Fervidicoccus fontis Kam940: one gene and its partner. The main gene of each other region encodes a partner of the protein of the gene in region 2 in a complex. Links are inferred from orthologs where the notes say so. Each region holds a gene or a part of one and is shown on either strand. Other genes may lie near its edges. The genes, in order: FFONT_RS02180 and FFONT_RS05410.

What was found.
Region 1: the proteins of FFONT_RS05410 (region 2) and FFONT_RS02180 are in contact, whole or in part, in a crystal structure (PDB 3CW2), measured with the Saccharolobus solfataricus proteins. The link is inferred for Fervidicoccus fontis Kam940 from one-to-one orthologs. Residues at the interface, in WP_009989173.1 of Saccharolobus solfataricus: Val185, Arg186, Thr187, Asn188, Glu189, Pro190, Leu191, Gly192, Val193, Glu194, Ile196, Lys197, Ile200, Ser201, Leu204, Ile217, Lys218, Ile219, Tyr220, Thr221, Ile222, Gly223, Ala224, Pro225, Tyr227; in WP_009988771.1 of Saccharolobus solfataricus: Asp222, Lys225, Pro226, Gly227, Thr228, Gln229, Phe230, Asn231, Leu233, Lys234, Gly235, Leu259, Phe273, Thr274, Lys275, Tyr300, Leu301, Asp302, Pro303, Ser304, Leu305, Lys307.

The regions. Positions count from the first base shown.
Region 1 is NC_017461.1:421,627-429,246, forward strand. What follows is about bases 3,064-5,985. They hold FFONT_RS02180 (translation initiation factor IF-2 subunit gamma), read right to left. Parts: upstream 5,189-5,985; coding sequence 3,938-5,188; downstream 3,064-3,937. Other genes in these bases: FFONT_RS02170 (DNA-directed RNA polymerase), read right to left, coding at 3,064-3,449; FFONT_RS02175 (PIN domain-containing protein), read right to left, coding at 3,531-3,959; FFONT_RS02185 (30S ribosomal protein S6e), read right to left, coding at 5,213-5,848. In the rest of the region: FFONT_RS02150 (B12-binding domain-containing radical SAM protein), read left to right, coding at 1-796; FFONT_RS02155 (redox-regulated ATPase YchF), read left to right, coding at 802-2,025; FFONT_RS02160 (GTP-dependent dephospho-CoA kinase family protein), read right to left, coding at 2,166-2,690; transcription elongation factor subunit Spt4, read right to left, coding at 2,709-2,918; more of FFONT_RS02170, read right to left, coding at 2,922-3,063; infB (translation initiation factor IF-2), read left to right, coding at 6,137-7,620. UniProt on the Methanocaldococcus jannaschii protein: eIF-2 functions in the early steps of protein synthesis by forming a ternary complex with GTP and initiator tRNA.
Region 2 is NC_017461.1:1,040,457-1,047,960, forward strand. What follows is about bases 2,281-5,086. They hold FFONT_RS05410 (translation initiation factor IF-2 subunit alpha), read right to left. Parts: upstream 4,178-5,086; coding sequence 3,383-4,177; downstream 2,281-3,382. Other genes in these bases: FFONT_RS05395 (AAA family ATPase), read left to right, coding at 2,281-2,723; FFONT_RS05400 (CDP-2,3-bis-(O-geranylgeranyl)-sn-glycerol synthase), read left to right, coding at 2,702-3,223; FFONT_RS07355 (RNA-protein complex protein Nop10), read right to left, coding at 3,192-3,374; FFONT_RS05415 (30S ribosomal protein S27e), read right to left, coding at 4,320-4,520; FFONT_RS05420 (50S ribosomal protein L44e), read right to left, coding at 4,523-4,807. Outside these bases: FFONT_RS05385 (Clp1/GlmU family protein), read right to left, coding at 187-1,431; FFONT_RS05390 (hypothetical protein), read right to left, coding at 1,415-2,032; more of FFONT_RS05395, read left to right, coding at 2,121-2,280; more of FFONT_RS05425, read right to left, coding at 5,087-5,312; FFONT_RS05430 (DNA primase small subunit domain-containing protein), read right to left, coding at 5,378-6,547; FFONT_RS05435 (DNA polymerase sliding clamp), read right to left, coding at 6,516-7,250. UniProt on the Methanocaldococcus jannaschii protein: eIF-2 functions in the early steps of protein synthesis by forming a ternary complex with GTP and initiator tRNA.

The DNA of each region.
Region 1 (7,620 bases), 620 kb from region 2 along the record:
TCCTCATACCGAACCAATTTTGGGAAAGGGGTTAATGGTAGAAACTTCTAGAGGTTGCAATAGAGGTTGCTTTTTCTGTATGGAATCGGCCATATCGCTTTTTAGAAGAGAGAGAAGTGAAAATAAAATTATCGAATTAATAGAACAAGGGCTAGAAGTTAATAACTTAAATAGAGTAATTTTCTTTTCTCTTAGTTTTTTTGATAGCGCTCTTGGAGAAAAAATCTTGAAGTATGTTGTAGATAGAGGCATAGAAGCAAGCATTCCAAGCGTCAGGATTGATTCTCTTGATGATAATAAAATTGAGCTGATAAAAAAAGCTGGACAAAAAACTCTTACTGTCGCACCGGAGACTGGTATATATGAGCTGAGAAAAAGCATTGGAAAACCTATTAAAGATGAAATGATACTACAAATTGCTGAAAAACTTAAGGCTCTTGATATGGGAATAAAATTATATTATATGATAGGGCTACCGGGAGAGAGGCAAAGCGATTTGGATGCTATCATTGCACAAGTGGAATATTTTTGGAAGACTCTAAGAAACAAGAAAAAAATTAAAGTTTCTGTAAATCCGTTTATTCCGAAGCCATTAACTAAAATGGAAAATGAAAAAATGGAAGAAGCAAACGAGCTACAAAGAAAAATTGATTACCTAAATGCAAAACTCTCGAAGATTTCTGAATTTGAATACTATCCTCCTAAATTAGCACGTCTTCAGTATACTATAAATAGCTTGGGAGAAAATGCACATGTTTTTTTAATTGAACATGCATTAAAGAAAATTAGGGACTGAGAAGGTTGGTAAATTACTTACCACCATTAATAGGTGTAATTGGAAAAACTAATGTAGGAAAATCGACGTTTTTTTCTGCAGCTACAATGACAACAGTTGAGATTAGTAACAGACCTTTTACCACAATAAAACCGAATCATGGAATAGGGTATGTTAAAATAACTTGCCCTCATCTTGATTTTGGTCTTGAAGCTTGTAATCCAAGAACAGGTTATTGTCAAAATGGTAATAGGTTCGTTCCTATCGAACTGCTCGATGTTGCTGGTCTAATACCTGGTGCACATATGGGAAGAGGCTTAGGAAATAAATTTATGGATGACCTCAGAAAAGCAGATGCATTTATTTTAGTTATCGATGCATCTGGGTCTACAAATGAAGAGGGGAACCCAGTACCGCCCGGTACCTACGATCCTATAGAAGAAGTTAAGCAAATAATAAATGAAGTTGATTTATGGTTGGCTAAAATAGTAAGCTCTGATTGGCAGAAGTTTTCTGTAAGTGTTGAAACAAGCAGAAAGAATTTTGTAGATGCATTATACGATAAAATTTCTGGACTATCTATAAAAAGATCTCATGTGATTGAGGTACTTGAAAGGATTGATTTGACAAATAAAAGACCGAGCAATTGGAAAGAAGAAGATTTTTATATTTTTGCAAAAGAATTAAGAAAGACGGCTAAGCCTCATATAATTGCTGCAAATAAGGCAGATCTTCCTACCGCATATGAAAATATTGAAAGACTGAAAAAAGAATTTCCCGAGGTTCCAGTTGTTCCAGTTTCATCTGAATCTGAACTAGCTTTAAGAAAAGCTGCAAAGATGAATCTGATCGATTATATTCCAGGAGATAGTATATTTTTTATAAAAGAAAATGTCAAGTTAACTCCACAGCAGGAAGTTGCTCTAAAATATATAGAAGAAAAAGTCCTTAAAAGGTATGGTTCTACAGGTGTTCAAAAAGTAATTAATTCTATAATTTACGATGTATTGAAAAAAGTTGTAGTTTTTCCTGTTGAAGACATTAATAAGCTTACAGATAAAAACGGCAATATATTGCCAGATGCGCTAATAGTAGATCATGAAGCTTCTCCTAAGGTAGTAGCGGGTTTAATACATACTGAACTAGAAAAAGGATTTCAGTATGCTATTGATGCAAGGACAAAGCAAAAGATGGGAGAAGGTAGCAGAGTTTATGATAGGCTTGTCTTTAAAATTGTCTCAACAATCTGAGTGTTCTCTTTCTGAAGGATGAAGGTTTGTTTGGTGCTCATCATTTTTATTAGTTATACAGCTTACACCTTTCACCTTCTAGGAGAGAGAAGGTCAAAATATACCTCATTGAAGAAATTTTCCCTTAATATCCGATAAAATTAAATCGAAAATTCTATATAAAAATCTTGCAGTATATTGCTTATTTCTCTTTTTGTCTTTTCGTTAACATCAAAGACAACAGCGCCCATTCCTGGTTGCCCATAAATTACTCTTCCACTGGAATTCATTGGTATTAATAAAGGGACATATAATGATAGAAGATCTTCCTCTCCTCTAACAATTACTAAAGATGAAATGCCTTGGATGTAGTTAATTAAAACTTCAGAAAGTTCTTCATTTATTGTTTCTTTACTGATAGTTCCTTGTTTGTTATATATTTCGATTATATCCGTATAGTAACTTTTTATCTTTGAAATATCATATCTTTCTCTTTTTGTCTGCATATCTACAAAAGAAAGCACAGGAGATTTTTCTGCAATTTCTATATACTTTTCCGTTACATAATCTCCTATTGTTATATACCTGAATTTATTATGTGTAGTTTTTATAAGGTTTTCAAAAGAGGAACCAGAATAAATTGGACCAAATGGTTCCGAAAGAACTTTCTTGAGTTTATCATTCATTTTTAGAACTATTTATCATCACCTAATCTTTATTGCATACTTTCCAGGCTTCGTAATTCCTAAGATTTGAGCTATTTTACTATTATTAACATCTAGGACAATTACAAGTCCTTCCCAATCATTAGTAAATTCTTTAGACCCGCAGACAGGACATACTTCGACATTTGGTTCTACAAGAGCCTTGCACTTTATACATGCCTTATAAGGAGATTTCAACCTTTTAGACATTGCTTATCCCTCTACAGTTTTACCAAGGTAGGGCTGTCTCATAGTTAATTGGACCCTTATTTCTTTTTTTTCAGTAGAAAAACTTAATGCGATAATCCTTGCTCTAACAATATCTCCTCTTTCAATGATTCTATTACTGTTTTTCAGAATAAATGCTTCCCTGCTGCTATCATATTCAACGTATTCGTCAGAAATTTGCGATTTATGCACAAATCCATCTATTGGACCGATCCTAATGAATAATCCATAATCTTTAACGTCTGTTACAAAGCCCTCTACTACTTCATGCATTAAAGGCTTCATAGAAATTATTGACGCTTCTACATTATGATAAGATGCTCCATCTCCATGCACAATTTTTCCAAATGGATCTACCTTTGCCTTTTCGACACCAATAATAATTCCAAGCTCATCGTCATAGTATCCCGAGTAATATTGATTCAGTATTTCTGATGCGACTTTGTCCAAATCTTCATTCATCCTTTCCGGCGGAATCCTTAGTATATCCTTTACCCTAGAACGTAAAAACATATACTCATTACCTCATTGCTACAAATATTGAAAAGTTGTTTTATATTATTGATATAAAGCTTTTATAAGTATTATGTTAAATTATAGCCAGAATTCGAAATCTGTTTCAAGGGAGTTTTCACTTTCTCTGTAGTAAATACTTTTTATCCCGATCTGTCTCAATTTTCTCCTCAATTCTCTGTCATTTGTAGCAACAATTACAATGCCCTTTTCGGTTAAGTTCAAAGCAATTTCTAAAATGTCTTTATCAGCAGAAAAATAATTAGACTTTTGAAGTTCACATTTTTCCTTAATCAAGCCAATTCGTTTTTTTATTTCATTATCATTTTTTCTGTTTTTCCTCTCCAATTTTTCTAATTCATTTAAAACGCTTTCTAAGCAAATGAATTCCGGTTTATAATTAATCAAAGAAGAGATCTCTTCGAAAACATCAAACTTTCTTAGATGCATAAACAAGAAATTTGTGTCAAGCACTACATATATGTTTTTTATAACTTCAAGATCCCCCATCCTGCCAATCTCCACTTCCCATTAATCTCTCTGCTGAACACAGCCCTGCTACCGCTTATGCCAACAATGGGCTTTGAAAGCGAAATTTCTATTACATTGCTTGATACTCTCTCAACTACTCCTTTAGTTAGAGCAGTCCCTATCGTAATCATTAGTCTTTCTTTTGCCTGAATAGGTCTTGCTGTGATGAATTCTTTTGCACCTACAACTCTTTCGAGCAAATGATATTCCATTTCAATATGGTCTATTATAGGAAGTTTATTATTAGGAATTGTAAGAACGTTTCCAATAAGTTGATCTCTTTTAGTAATAGATGGATCTAGCTTTGTCCCTACAGCGAGCAATCCGCCTGGAAGGGCTTTTTCAACCTCAATTTCACCGAACCTTAAACTAGTAACTTCAGTATATATAGCCTGATATTCTTCTCTTCCGCCCGATTTTTTAACTTTCATGCCTGGCAGAATTACTATTTCATCGCCGATTTTAAGCTCTCCTTGCGAAAGTGTGCCTCCAACCACACCACCAGCAAGTTTTTCAGGAGGTGTACCAGGCTTATTTACATCAAAGCTTCTAACAATGTGCATTAAAGGAGGCTTAGTCAGATCTCTTTCCGGAGTAGGTATGTACTTTTGTATTGCAGCCATAAGAACATCAATATTAGCCCCTTTTAGAGCGCTAATAGGTATAATAGGAGCATTTTCTGCCCATGTGCCTTCTATGAGACGTTTAATTTCATTGTAACTTTCTCTAGCTCTTTCCCTGCTTACTACGTCAACTTTGTTCTGAACTATAATGAGATTTTTTATTCCGATTATTTCAAGAGCCTTAAAATGCTCAAAAGTTTGCGGTTGAGGACACTTTTCATTGGCTGCTATCACTAAAAGTGCTCCATCCATTATAGCAGCACCAGAAAGCATGGTAGTCATAAGTATTTCATGTCCTGGCGCGTCAACATAAGATATTCTTCTTAAAAGCTCAGGCTCCGATCCTGAGGGACATTCCTTGCATTCTGGTAAGGGCTGGTACTCTTCTGGAAATGGACAGTTAGAACACCTATATATACCCCCATCTGCATATCCAAGCTTTATTGTCATTCCTCTCTTTAACTCTTCACTATGTTTTGAAGTCCAGATACCAGTGAGAGAATAAACTAAAGTAGTCTTTCCATGGTCTACATGACCTGCAGTCCCAATATTTACTTCAGGTTGTTCCTTTTTTTCATAAGCCAAAATACATCACTTTAACGATATAATTTATTGCACTAAAATAGTATTTATTTGAACAAAGCTTTCATCTATTGTATTTCCTCTGACCATTTTTCTTCTTTTTTCACCATTTCTTTCAGGATGATAACCAGGAGGCCCTGAAAGTAGCAACTTTTTCTTAACTGCACCAGGAAGATCCTTTCTCATGGGAAAACCGCTGTTATCCGAGCCCCCTTTCACTACTAGTTTACCTTTTAGATCTATAATTACAGCGTCTATTTCGTCACCTATCTTCATTCCTACAAATCTTCTGCTCGTTGAATCATCTAGAGTTAGCTGAAATGCTTTTGACTTCATAGCTATAGCTTCCGCCTGAAGTTCTCCGATTTTTTCTCCTAAAAGGTCTGAAGATATCTTTACTGTATTTTCATCTAAACCGTCTTCAATAGTAGTCTTAAAGTGCATTTTAATTACTTTTCCGCCTTCCTGCGAGAACTTTAACATGAGAACGGCATCATTTACGTTAAGCTTATCAGCCAATGCGCGTGAAACAATAGCAATGGGAAGTTTTCTTCCTTCTTTTTGCTCCTTGCTCAGCTGAATTTTTTCATCTCCAACTACTTTCACTTTGATTGATTGATTATTGTGCTTTGGAACTGATACTACTAATTTAAATTCGGGCATTACTTCATTTACCTCCGCATCCAGCTCTTTTTTCATTGCCGGATTTGCAGATTATTTAAATGCGTTTAAATTTATTATTATTAAAAGGATAATTAAATTTTAATTATACCTTTTTTGAAAGCATAATAATTAAATTCTCTATTTCAACAAAAGAAATTGAGTTTCTTTTACTCTATTGCAAATGTTTATAAGCTTTTTGCTCAGAGATAATTTTGAATTAGACATTTATCCAATCAACAATATAAGATAATGACTCGTCTTTAAAAACAAATAACAATTACATTTTTGGTGATTAAATTGAGCGGTACTTCTAGAATCGAAGAGCAAAAACTGAGGCAACCTATTGTCGTTGTAATGGGTCACGTAGATCATGGAAAAACAACGTTACTTGATAAAATTAGAGGGACAAGTGTCGCTAAAAGAGAGCCTGGAGAGATAACGCAACATGTTGGTGCAAGCGTAGTTCCCTCGAGAGTTATAGAGCAATTAGCTGAACCTCTTAAAAAAATAATACCTGTTAAGCTAAAAATTCCAGGGCTGTTGTTTATAGATACACCTGGACATGAGCTTTTCATGAATATGAGAAGAATAGGCGGAGCGATCTCAGATTTTTCTATATTGGTCGTTGACATAATAGAAGGTTTCAAAGAGCAAACTGTAGAATCATTGCAACTTCTAAGGGCGAGAAAGGTTCCATTTTTGGTCGCTGCAAATAAAATTGATAAAATTCCGGGTTGGAAGCCTTATCCAAATGAAGCTTTTATAAATTCATATGCTAAGCAGTCACAAAGAACTAAGGAACTTTTGGATGAGAGGATATATCATCTAATGGGAGAGCTTGGTAGATACGGATTTAACAGTGATAGGTTTGATAGAATAAAAGATTTTACACGAACCGTGAGCATCGTTCCCGTCTCCGCAAAAACAGGTGAGGGAATACCAGAATTGCTTGCAATGCTTGCAGGGTTGTCTCAGCAGTACTTGAAGGATAGGCTGATATTTACTTCAGGAAATGCCAAAGGAGTAGTGCTTGAAGTTAAGGAGATGCCAGGACTGGGGAATACTATTGATGTAATAATATATGATGGAATTTTAAGAAAAGGAGATACAATAGTTCTTGGAAGCGCCGAAGGACCGATCGTTACAAAGGTTAGAAATCTCCTTATGCCTAAGCCATTGCAAGAAATCAGATCGCCAGAAGACAAGTTTTTGAGTGTAGATGAAGTTGTAGCAGCTGTTGGGGTAAAAATTGTTGCTCCGGACTTAGACAATGCAGTCGCAGGAACTCAGCTATATGTTGCAAATACACCTGAAGAAATAGAAGATGCTAAAAATAAAATACTAGAAGAGCTAAGTAAGATAAAGATAAAAACAGATAAAAGCGGGGTAGTAGCTAAAGCTGATACTTTGGGGACTTTAGATGCACTTGTTGAAGCTTTGAAAAGAAATAACATTCCAGTTAGAATAGCTGATATAGGAAATATAACAAAAAGGGATGTTGTTGAGGCATCAATTTCCAAGCAAGATGATGAAACTTTAGGCGTAATTTTGGGGTTTAATGTTAAAGTAATGCCTGATGCTAAAGAAGAAGCCGAAAAGTTAAATGTGAAAATAATGCTAAACAATATAATTTATAAGCTTCTTGAAGACTATTTCAATTGGAAAGAGGAAGTAAAGAGATTAGAAAAAATAAAAGAAATGGAAAACTTAGTTTGGCCTGCAAAATTTAGAATAATCCCAGGATTTGTTTTCAGAAGGAGCGATCCTGTTAT
Region 2 (7,504 bases):
TATAACTGAAACGGGTATTTATGATAGAGCTGAATGTTTTAATATCTTTTGTTTAAAACTCCATCAACACTTGATGTCAAAAGAATAAAGGACATGTTCACGAATATGTGGTGGTAACAGATGAATAACATTGATCGAATTTCTCAATTCATGCGGCGGAATTGAGTTTGATATGAAGATAATTTATCAGTCAGAATTTTCTAGTTTGAAATCAAAAATTGTAATATTCCCTATATACAATCCTTTGATTTCTTTTTCATAACTTGTTTTTATCAGAAATCCATATTCGTTGATATCAGTTAAAAATCCTATATCTATATGTTCGCCCTTATCATTTAAAACTGAAACGATTTTCCCTTTTAGGTTATTTGTATTTATAACATAGAAATCTTTGAAATTGTTTCTTTTCAACCTTTCTACAATAACTACAGTTTTTTCGTCGTAATCTTCTCCATAAAGCACTTTATCACCTATTTTATTAGAAAGTTCAGTTAATTCATTATAACTTAATGGATTTCCGAACCCAATAGTAATTTCCCCAAGTGTAAAAAAAGAGCCATAAGTCAAAAGTCTGCTTTTTTTGCTCTCAATTAGCGATAACACCTTATCTCCTCTTATCATCTTCCTTTCTATCTTGCTTCTCGAAGCCTTGTTTGGAGGGGTGTTTAAAGTTATAATCTTGGTGATAGGAAAAATAGATTTTACAAATAGATCGATTTTTTGCCCACTTCTGATTATAACAGTATAGTCGGGTTTTATTTTTTGTATCATCCTGAATTTATAATTCAATGATAAAGGATCTCCGAACCAACCATCGGTATCTATTATTATGATACCCTTTTCTATTCCAGCGATTAGTTCCTCTGTTGCCTGGATTACGTCAGATTCTTTACCAACGGGAGAAAGCTTTCCTATAAAGATAAACTTATCGGATTTACTTGCTGTTGACCAAAAGAGCTTTCCACTATTTTTAGAGATCGTAACACTTCCAGGATATCCGAAAGTTTTTTGTCCTAAGTCAGTATCCACATAATATGTTTCCATTCCTTTTAAATATGCAGTGTTAGCAATCATACTTGAAAAAGTAGTTTTCCCGCTATCCACTTTCCCTAATACAATTACCTTACATGTTTTTTCTTTATTAGCGCATTCTTCAACGATCAGAGAAGAATATTTTTTCCAATCAGTGTAAACTTCTATTTCTTCATTTATTGCATCTCGAATACAAAAGTCATTTTCCCCTATAACGGAGATCTTTGAATTTTTCTCAATTCTCAAAATATAGCTCCTAGACTTATGAATAACAACGCTTTCCCCTTTGTCGAATAAGATACCGTTTATTTCAACCTTTCCTCGTAAAACGTTAATTTTTGCTGGACCCTTAATAAAATAAAACTTTTCTATCTCATTAGTTTCAAGTATTTTTTCCATGCTTCCTCAACTTAATCGTTCCGGATCTGTTAGCAATAATATATGCAGCTTTTACATCAGGATCTTTTTCTTCTAATTGTTTTCTCTTGATTTTAGATGTCTTATATTCATCTACAAGTTCTAGCTCAGCACTAACATTTTCCAAAATCGTTGATGTCAAATTCCAAAGCCTATTGTTATCATTATAATCGCCTATCTTGACAATCATATTGTCATGAGGCACATTTTCATATTTTTTAAGAACCGAGATTATTTCATCTTGAATGACTTTACCTTTGCCTATAATTTTTCCATCTGCCAAGACTACATAGCCGATCTCTCTTCCAACATCAATCCCGACGATTATCTCTTTGTATTTTTCCTTGCCATCAATCATAAAAGGTATAAGAGAAAGAAAAACTTCATCTGTAAATTTTTCAATTTTAAACTTCCTGCAAGTTCCGATTATTTCTTTGCACCCTTTTTTGTCACAAATAACAACATCATCTTCACTGCACTTAAATGGTAAGTAACTTGGAGATTTGAAATCTATAGACTCTTCTCTAAGATTTTTAACAAATAAATAATAATCTTTAGAGCTTACAATAGATAACAGGAGCATTATTTCACTCTTGTTGACCTTACAAAATATTTTTTATAGAAGGACTAAATAAGCATTTATATACTATAAAAAATGTAGTGAATAGTTGATGAAAAAAGGGAAGGATTGTTGGAATGCTTTTGCTTCGGTGTTTTTTCCCAATAAAAAAGGATATGTTACTATATATGGCGAGGCTGGTTCAGGCAAGACAACTTTTTGCTTAACTTTTATAAAGAACTTGTTCAATAAGGCTATATACATTAATACCGAAGGCTCTGTTAATAAAGAAAGGCTCTTGCAAATTTTAGGCGAGAATTTTGACATTATGTTTATAGACGTGTTTAGCGAATGGGAGTTGCTACAAGCGGTTCTCCGTTCCCTCTATAAAGATGTGCTCATTGTGGTTGATAGCATTAATTATCTATACAGGCTTTCCTTTTCTCAAAATGAGGATATCTCGTCAAAACTGTTTATGCTTATTAATTCCTTATTAAAGGAGAATTCAAAGCTAAGTCCAGTACTTTCGACAGCACAGGTTTATCTCGAGGGAGATATTCCAAGCGGGTACAACATCCTTTCGCATTACAGCACTCTGCTGAGACTCTCTAAAGGCTCGTCCAGATCTGAGGGAGAGGTTCTATTAGATGATATAATTGTAGGAAGATACACAATTAAAAATGAGGGATTTGAATGGATATATTGCGAATATTAATAGATTTTTTGAAAATATACATTCCCCCAATGGTCGCTAATGGTATACCAGTTGTCGTTTCGAAGTTTATCAAAGGAAGACCACTGGACAGAGGAAAGTACTTGAGCGACGGAAAAAGAATATTAGGCGATGGAAAGACAGTCGAGGGCACAACATTTGCAATTCTAACTGGTACTTTAATGGGAGCGATTATAGGTATACTAAATTACTACTCACTGCAGTATTGCTTTACGGGATTTTTAGGCTCTTTAGGAGGAATTTTAGGAGATATAACTAAGTCATTCTTTAAAAGGAGAATTGGGATTGAAAGAGGGGGGATGCTCCCCTTAGTAGACCAGCTGGATTTCTATTTAGGATCAACTTTATTCATTTATCTTTGTCCAATCTGCGCGCATCCATCATTGGATGTTTTCCTATTTGGTATCATTATAATACCATTGCTTCACTTATCTACTAATTATATTGCATTCAAGCTTCATTTAAAGTCCGTTCCTTGGTAAGTTTTATTGCTATTCTATATTTAGCATATTTATCTTCTGGAGAAAACCTATGAGGATGCGGAACAAATAGTTCTCCACCACAATAAGGACATCTTCCAGTTTCTAACGTATATCTTTTGCACTTGGAACATTTTCTCATTAGCCATTTCATTTTTATCATCATTCTTTTTCTTTAACTACTTCAAAATTGACCTTCAACTTTTGGGCGTCTTTTTCCGCTTTTTCCAATATGCTGTTGATTATCCTTTCAGCAGATTTGTAATCCTCTGATATAACTTCTATTTTATATTTTGGTGCTCCAATCGTATATATATTAACTGAAGAATTATCCTCTGAAATGTTCTTCATATTTAGCAAGACGCTTCTTATATCTTCGATCCCACTTGGAGAAGTGCTCCATAAGTTTATTATTCTTGTAACTTTGACTTGTTTAATTTTTATATGTTTGTTAGCTTCTTCGTATACAGGCATTATCCACTCTTCTTTTGCATTAGGAACTCTTAAGGTATCAGGTCCTAACATTACAGCAGTTTCCAATGCTGTATATAAATCACTATAGTGATCCAATAAAGGCCATCCGATATCGTTATATGCATCATCTAAAGTTTTTCCAAGTTTTTGTGCAGCTAGTTCAAGAATTTTTTCAGCTCTTTGATTTCTTTTATACCAGTGCATTTTCTTTTTCTTTTCACTATCATATACCCTTTTTAAGCTAACGTCTACTTGCTTTTTCTGCTTATTAACTCTAATAACCTTAACAACTATTTTTTCATTTTCCTTCAAAACTTCTTTTATGTTTTTAACCCACTTTGTTGCAACCTCGCTCCATGGTAAAAATGCCCTCATTCCATTATATTCATCTAGCTCAACATATGCTCCATAATCAAAAATCTCTTTAACTGTAGCGATGACTAATTCATTAGCGTCAGGAAGCTCTTTTCTGGCTCTAACCAAATGATTTCACCTGTTAATTACTTAATAGCTATTACAAAATAGGTTTTGCCGAGATTATATATTATTTTTTAAGTAAAAATATCGTTCTTCCAAAATAGATGGTATGATGCAAAGAAATTTGTGATTTAACTAGTAATAAAATCTACCCAACTACTTTTATGAACTGTGCTTGTAGTCTTGCTCTTCCACCTGTTGGTTTTACAAGTTGAGACCCGCATATAAGGCATCTTACTGGAAAAGTTGCATGAGAAAAGATGACTTGTTCGTTTCCACATGCAGGACATCTTACTAAAATGAATTTTGTTCTTGGCTCTGGGATAGGAAGGCTTCTCCTCTTTGTCATGCTTAAGCCACCTCTGTGAGCTCAAGCTTCTTTAATCTTAGTCCTTTTCTATGCTGTATATACCCGCATTCACTGCATTTTAGCTTAATTACTTGCTTTTTGGTAGTTTTTGCATATCTTTTTTGTTCAGGTTTTCTTTTTGAACCATAACCTTCCTGTTTTCTGACGTATCTTCTCTGCCCTATAGACAATGCTCTTCTTTTTCCAGCTTTATAAATCATTACTGTTTGCACTGTATGTTTTTTACACCTTGGGCAATAGGCTCTAATTTTTTTAGGAATTTTCAATGCCGGCTCACTCCGTTTATTTTTTTATTGCAAAACTTATTTCACATACTAGTCTTTATTTAAAATCAGGGTTTAAATAATTGATTCTCAGTTCTTTCGCAAAAGATAAATCTTTAAGTGCTTTTGCTTCTTTTACGCTTAAAATCGAAAAGCAAAAATCTTCATTTCTACACTCTTTAAAAATCCCTGGATCATCATTTTCAACAAACACATAAAAATCTTCATCTTTTTTAAATGATGTTGCAAAAAAAGAAAGAAAACCAGATTTTTCTAGCGGACTGTCATCTAAATTCTTAGAAATTATTTTTGAGATTAGCTTAGAAATACTTTCTGTTTCTTTTATTGTTTTCTTGCAAAGTTCTACATTGTTTACAAAGCTTTGAGCACTTCCTCTTTGATAACATACATTTGATATCATGTTCAAAAATCTCATTTTTAAATCGTTATAGTTTACTTCTTTTTTAATTGATATTCTATTGAGTACAAACTCAATTGATTCGCTCATTTTTCACGACCAAAAGTTTTAGTATATCGCCATTACTTAATTTTTTGATATCTTGTAATAAAAATTTAGGCGGGATCTGCTATACCTTTTGAGATGAATAAAAAGGCGAGGCAGCCAGGGATTTTTATAATATCCCCCTTTAAGCTATTTATCTTTATCCCTAAAATTTCCTTATTTTGCATTGAAACATTCATTTTAACATCCTCATCTTCCTTAAACGGAGAATATGAACAATTTATGGAAAAACTTTCAAGCTCACTTTCTCCTATTTCAAATACAGGCAGACCCAGCTTACCATTTATTGAACCAGGGATCCTTATTAATCTATGAACATCGACTGTAACCTTTTCATCTATACTTATAGATGCCATTTTCATGATATCGTTCAAATTAATTTTTTCTCCGAGTAGTACCTCAGCTTCTCCGAACGTAATCTTTTTTTCATCATTTAAGTTCATCTTTTTATACAAGATTTCTCCTAATCTCCCTCTCCATCCAGGTTCCTTAGGATTTGGAATATACATATTTTTTCCTTTTATTGATTCTCCCAATCCGATTATTCTTTCAATATTCACTCCACTTCCTGTTATATACTTAATTATCATGCTTCTTTCTTCACTCGTTAGCTTCAACCATTCATCATCGCATTTTGGATGAACGTGAAAACCCCTATTGCCAGAAAAATATATCTTGATTTTTTCAAAACCGAAGTCTTTTCTTAAAACTTTTATTAACTTTTTTGCTTCAATTCCGGCTTTTAAGATGCATTCTTTAGGAATTGGTTCGACCTCAATAACATTCTGGCTACCGCATTTCGTACATTTTTTTATCGACTTACCATAAAGAAGCGATCCGCAGTTTAGGCAAGCGTGTAGTTGCTCAATAGATTCGCATCCAGGAACTTCATCGGCATCAATATCAAAGATTATTTCTGAACCTATCATTCCTTTTTTTTCCATATCATCTATCTCAGGGAAGGTGTAAATCGCAGATGAGTAATAAAGGTGCATAGGTGGATTTTTTAATAAAAAGCTTCTAAGCTCATCTTCACTTTTAAAGGATAAATGTCTAACATAACCTTTATAGTCTATAGGCTGGACGGCAAATTCCCTGCTATTTATATCGTCAGGTAGCTCAAGTTTAGCTTTCTCGTAGTATGCTGAAAGCTTTTGAAAAAGCCATTCTTTTCTATCTATCGACCTTTTACGCTTCTCTTGGTGCGATGTAAGAGACAAGCCTTGCACCCTGCGGAAATTCAAAAGTTATCTTTGTAGGAATTCCGCTTGAGAACTGTATTGAAACAATATCCGCAACCTCTGCAGAATATAAGAGTGACTCTAAATATTCTAAACCATAGAGAGATTTTTGTTCCCCTTCGCACACTAAAGAGATTATGTTACCTGAATCCTTATCGAGCTCAACTATAGCCTTTCCAATTTCACTCTCATTTAATATAGTAAATTTACTTTCATTTGCAATAAAATAGATATTGTCGCCTAAAAATTCTACATCTTCAATAGAATCTTTAAATATTTGAGCAGAAAGTCTTATATCTGCCTTAAACTCCAAGTTAATATCTGGTAATTCCTGGTAAGGGACGTCGACAGTACTTTCAGTAAATATTCTACTAAATTTGCCGATAAATTTGAGCTGGAATTTGTTACCCTCAGTGACTATTTCAAGCTTATCTCCCTTTTTTGCCCTTTTCAGCATATCGCTTAAATTTTCTAGGTTAATACCTATAATTTCAGAATTAGCTTCATAACTTTCAAATGAAGAGCTTGGAAAGAAAAGATCAATAAGCATCACATGGCTAGGATCCATCGCCCTTAATCTGATTCCATCTTTATCTGCTTTTATTGCAACCTCTTCCAATATTTTGCTAATACCCAATATAGTATACTTCCAAAGAGATGCGTTACTAAACGTTATTTTCATATACGATACACCATTATTCTTACCAAGAATTAAACTCGCTTAATATTTTAATGTATCATCTGTTAAATAATGATATATATTTTTTGAAAATTTTAGATTTTCTAATCATATCATAAGGATCCTTATATTGAGTTTTGTTAGAATATTTACAACCGAAAGCCTCGCCCTTTAGGGCAGGAGAAGACCAGAATAGTTGAAATTTTCGCTATTTATAGCATGAAAGAAAGGTTCGTATGAAACCTCTTTAAGCAAAT